One region of the Gluconobacter sp. Dm-74 genome, then DNA from elsewhere that is predicted to be linked to it. Evidence: predicted binding sites of a transcription regulator. Region 1 holds the regulator's gene; the other holds the start of a gene.
The links. The regulator LexA, encoded in region 1, represses DNA repair genes until DNA is damaged. The targets are predictions, from matches to a motif close to TGTTCTANNTANGTTC.

Region 2: JK208_RS15080 (ImuA family protein) is a predicted target of LexA. The motif match lies at 1,302-1,317, and genes of this name have one in related genera.

What each region holds. Positions count from the first base shown of each region.
Region 1 is NZ_JAERLX010000002.1:73,731-75,930, reverse strand. It holds gene JK208_RS03535 (septum formation initiator family protein) at 1-224, shown strand, start outside; gene rpmG (50S ribosomal protein L33) at 309-476, opposite strand; gene lexA (transcriptional repressor LexA) at 780-1,499, shown strand; gene JK208_RS03520 (hypothetical protein) at 1,554-2,162, opposite strand.
Region 2 is NZ_JAERLX010000015.1:26,940-29,139, reverse strand. It holds gene JK208_RS15085 (DNA polymerase Y family protein) at 1-607, opposite strand, end outside; gene JK208_RS15080 (ImuA family protein) at 492-1,283, opposite strand; gene JK208_RS15075 (chromosome partitioning protein ParB) at 1,711-2,007, opposite strand; gene JK208_RS15070 (ParA family protein) at 2,004-2,200, opposite strand, start outside.

The DNA.
Region 1 (2,200 bases):
ACGGGATTCATGCCTATCAGGAGCAGACCCAGCTTCAAAAGGATGCGCTTCAGGCCCGGCAGGACGCTGATGACGAGCAGAATGTCTGGCGTCGCCGTGTCGTTGCCCTCAAGGAGAAAGCGCTGGACGCTGATATGCTGGATGAGCGTGCGCGTGCCACGATGAACCTGACGCGCAGCGGCGATCTGGTTGTTCCTTACGGACCGCATGACAAGCTGTTCTAAGCAGTAGTTAAAACGAACAGCTCTCAGAGCATAAAAAAAGCGGCCCGAAGGCCGCTTTTTTTATAAAGACTGCTGGATGCAGCCTTACTTGATCTTGGCTTCGCGAAACACGACGTGCTTGCGTGCGACCGGATCGTACTTGCGCACTTCCATCTTTCCCGTAGCGGAACGGGCATTCTTCTTCGTGACGTAGAAGTAGCCGGTTTCAGCTGACGAAACGAGCCGGATCTGAATAACGTTGCTCTTTCCCATGATACCCTCGGGCTTTCGCCATAACTTATGCCGCTCGAAGGTGTCGATGCAGCATGTTGATCTCTAGATTTGGCGCACCATGCTGATTTGTGGCCCGCAGGTCAAGACCTTTGCGCACGATTTAGCGGTTTTCCTGTAGTTTCAAGGAGTTTGAAGCTTAAAAATTCTTGCTGGATAACTCTGTCGGTGCGTCTCTTTGCTTGAAGGGCAACAGGTGGGAACCTATAAGGAACAAATGCAGGATGCCCGTCATTCTGTGTCCTGTTCTGACCTGCCTCCGCCGAGGCGCATGGGAGCGCCTGTATGCTGACCCGTAAGCAGCACCAGCTTTTGCTGTATATCGACGATCATCTCCGCCGCACGGGATATTCGCCCTCTTTCGATGAGATGAAAGATGCCCTCGAACTACGTTCCAAATCGGGCATCCATCGCTTGATTTCCGCTTTGGAAGAACGTGGCTTTCTGCGTCGGCACCATCACCGTGCACGGGCGCTCGAAGTGCTGCGTCTGCCCCATATGGGTACGGAAGCTCCTGTTGCCGCTCTGGCTCCGGAAACCGGTTTTGTCCCGGCTGTTCTGAGCCAGGGCGAGACGGGCCTTGATGGAGCCTTCTCCGAAGCCAGTGTCGCCAATGATCGTCAGACCGTCAGCATTCCTCTTTATGGTCGTATCGCAGCGGGTTTGCCGATTGAAGCCATGCAGGACGACAGCGACAGGATCGAAGTTCCCATTTCGCTTCTGGGCACCGGAGAGCATTACGCCCTCACGGTGGCTGGCGATTCGATGATCGAGGCTGGAATTCTGGATGGAGACATCGCCATTATTCGGCGACGTGAGACGGCCGAAAATGGACAGATTATCGTTGCCCTCATTGATGGACAGGAAGTGACGCTCAAAAAGCTACGCCGTCGCGGATCAATGATCGCACTGGAAGCTGCGAACCGGGATTACGAAACGCGCATCTTCCCAGCAGAGCGTGTGAACATTCAGGGACGGTTGATCGCCCTTTTCCGTCAGTATTAAAGACGGACGCCTGATATGGTAAAATGCTGACGGCTCTGGTCCGTCAGTAGACCCTCATTGTGTGGGAGGTAAGGTTGTTCCGTGAATGACCTTCACACTTCCGTCCGGGCCGATAACTGTGCTGGTGCCATCTCCGTTAGGAATGATGATGGCCTTGCTGGGGCTTTTGTTCAGAAAGCGGGCCGCACTGTCGGGAACTGACGAAGGAAGCGTCGGAATAAGATGGCTACGGTCGTGTGACACACCCTGATGCGTATCGGCACCTTCCCCGACTGACAGGCTCTGGCCCTGCATGAGTTGCGGGCCGGAGGCTCCAAGAGCGCCCTTGCCAGCGATTCCGCCCATGAAGTTTTCGTCAAGTGCAGCACCGCCAAAGTAGGTCGCCGGATCGCCGAGAGCGTGGCTGAACGTACTGTTGGGGTTTTCGACATCCTTGAGCGTCGGGAGCGGTTGTGGGGCCCCGGGCCAGATATTTCCGCTTTCGGGAAGAATTGGAGTTTCGGAGTATTTCTCACCGCGGGCGCGATGAATATTCTCGCTGTCACCATGAGGGCCGTTCGGATTATCGAGCGCCGTCCAGACCATCGTGTCGCGGATATACTTGCCCATGCCTGAACAGCCGCTCAGAGCGAGAGGTAGTGCCAGCAGAGCGGTCTTCCGCATTTCTTACTCCCACGAGGTCAATCCATGACCTTTAGCGG
Region 2 (2,200 bases), on a different contig from region 1:
CCAACGCGCCGATCGTGTTCAGTCCGAGACGGCTAAGGCTGGATAGCGTCTGTTCCGGCAAAGGAAGCACTGAACAGGGCAACGGCTGCAGCGCCTGTTTCTGCTGACCGGGAGGCACGAGACAGATCCGGTCGATCGCCGAGCGGGCCAAGGCGCGTGAGGCAGCGGCCGTATCGCTCAGCGCCACAGAGCAGGAATGCCCCCTCGCCTTCAGGCGTTCCCTGACGAGATCCAGCATGGCCGTCTCACCCCCGTAAAGATGGGCGCATCCGGTGGTATCGCTGTAGAGGCTGTCCGGAGCATCGAACGCGGGCAGCGGCGACAGCCAGATCAACCATGAGCACAGATTGGTCAGCGCGACTCTCTGTGCGTCGGCGTCCTCTTCTGCGGTCAGAAGATCCGGCACCAGGGAGCGGGCCTGCGCTAGCGGCATTCCGGGTGTCAGTCCGGCTGCGAGCGCAGCCGGACTGACACCAGTGACGGTGTGGCGGTTATGTGCCAGCGCGTGCACAACGAGCGGCCTGTCGGGCGGGAAGTCTTCCGGGCGGGAGAGCTGAAGGCGCTCGGTGCGCCAGAAGGGCATCCAGAGAGCAAGAAAGCGGCGCATGATCGGTGCAGTCGAGGATCCAGTGAGCAGGGCGGCCTCCCCTCACCCGCAGCAGCGCGGCAGAAAGGCGTCGGGAACCGGGAAGCGGCATGGCCAGTCCCGGAAAAAATCGTGGTGATGAGGGATGAGAGAGGATCCGCCAGCGCGTGGCGCACGCGCAGGGATCTTTCCCGGGAGCGCGCGTGAGGGGAGCCAAACGCAGGAAGAAGCCTGTGTTGCCACTCGCCTCTACGGCCAGATTGAGGCGACGGATTTCCTTGAGGCTTGGAACGTGGCTTCCTGTGATAACGGCCAGTGCGCGCTCTGGTCCGCGCAACACGTCTTCGGCGACAGCTAGCAGACTGGCGGGATCCGTTTCAATGCAGACCAGAGTCTCTGGAGACAGACCGGACTGATGCAGTCCCCAGGCATTCAGTGCGGCAGGCGTATCGCTGATCCAGAAGACCGGCCCCCTGCCCTTTTGCAGGATGGGCAGCAGCATGGCGAGACTAGCCCCGATCTCCAGAGGATCAGAAATCAGAAAGTCATGCAGGCTGCCGGTCTTGAGACCGCCGCCGAGATGGATATCGACGGCAGAATGCCCCGTGGCGAGTATGTCAGTCTGGGAACGAGACAGGTCTCGACGCTCCAGGCGTCGGACCTGCTCGCGCAGTCGCGCCAGGGCGTCCGTTGTCATTTATGTTCTCCTTAGCGAGAACATAAAGAGAACAGAGATTTTATGATTGCAAGTGTTTTCCGAATCACCCGGTAAAACAATTTATCGGGTTTTAATAAAAACCGGATAAATTATCAAACCGGATTATTCTTTTTATACAGCTTCCAAGGGGCTTCTATGACAACGCCTTGGGTAACGCCTCGCCTAGTCGCTTCCTTAGCGATTTCGTCGGAGACGTCGGGAAATACCTTAGCGTAGTTGTTCTGTTCGAGGACTGGGTAGGCGGCCTCTACGTTTCGCTGGTTCTCTAGCTACGAAACCATGATCCGCAGCTACGCGATCAACTCGTTCGACATCGGCGGCGGAGGCGACTTTTCCGCGCGATCTGAGCTTTCTCAATTACCCGATAAACAGTATTACCGGGTTTTATAAAAAACCGGATAAACCGTTAAACCGGATTATTCTCTTTATACAGCTTCCATGCGTCTTCTATGACAACACCTTGGGTAACGCCTCGCCTAGTTGCTTCCTTAGCGATTTCGTCAGAGACGTTGGGAAATACCTTAGCGTGTAGTTGTCCTGTTCGAGGACTGGGTAGGCGGCCTCTACGTTTCGCTGGTTCTCTAGCTACGAAACCATGATCCGCAGCTACGCGATCAACTCGTTCGACATCGGCGGCGGAGGCGACTTTTTCGCGCGATCTGAGCTTTCCCACATCAATCGCAAAAGGCTTTTTTTCGGTCATTCTGCCGCTCCTGTAAGGCGTCGGTACACAGCTTGTGCAAAGCCATCGGCGTTTTCGATCGCTGCCACAATGTTACCTTGTGGCGGGATCGAGTGAAGATCTCCACCGAACTCGAAAAGAGCGGAAAATGCAGCACGCTCCATTAAAGGCGGCGTAATCACGTCCACGCCCGAGTCCCTTAGTGAGGCTTCAA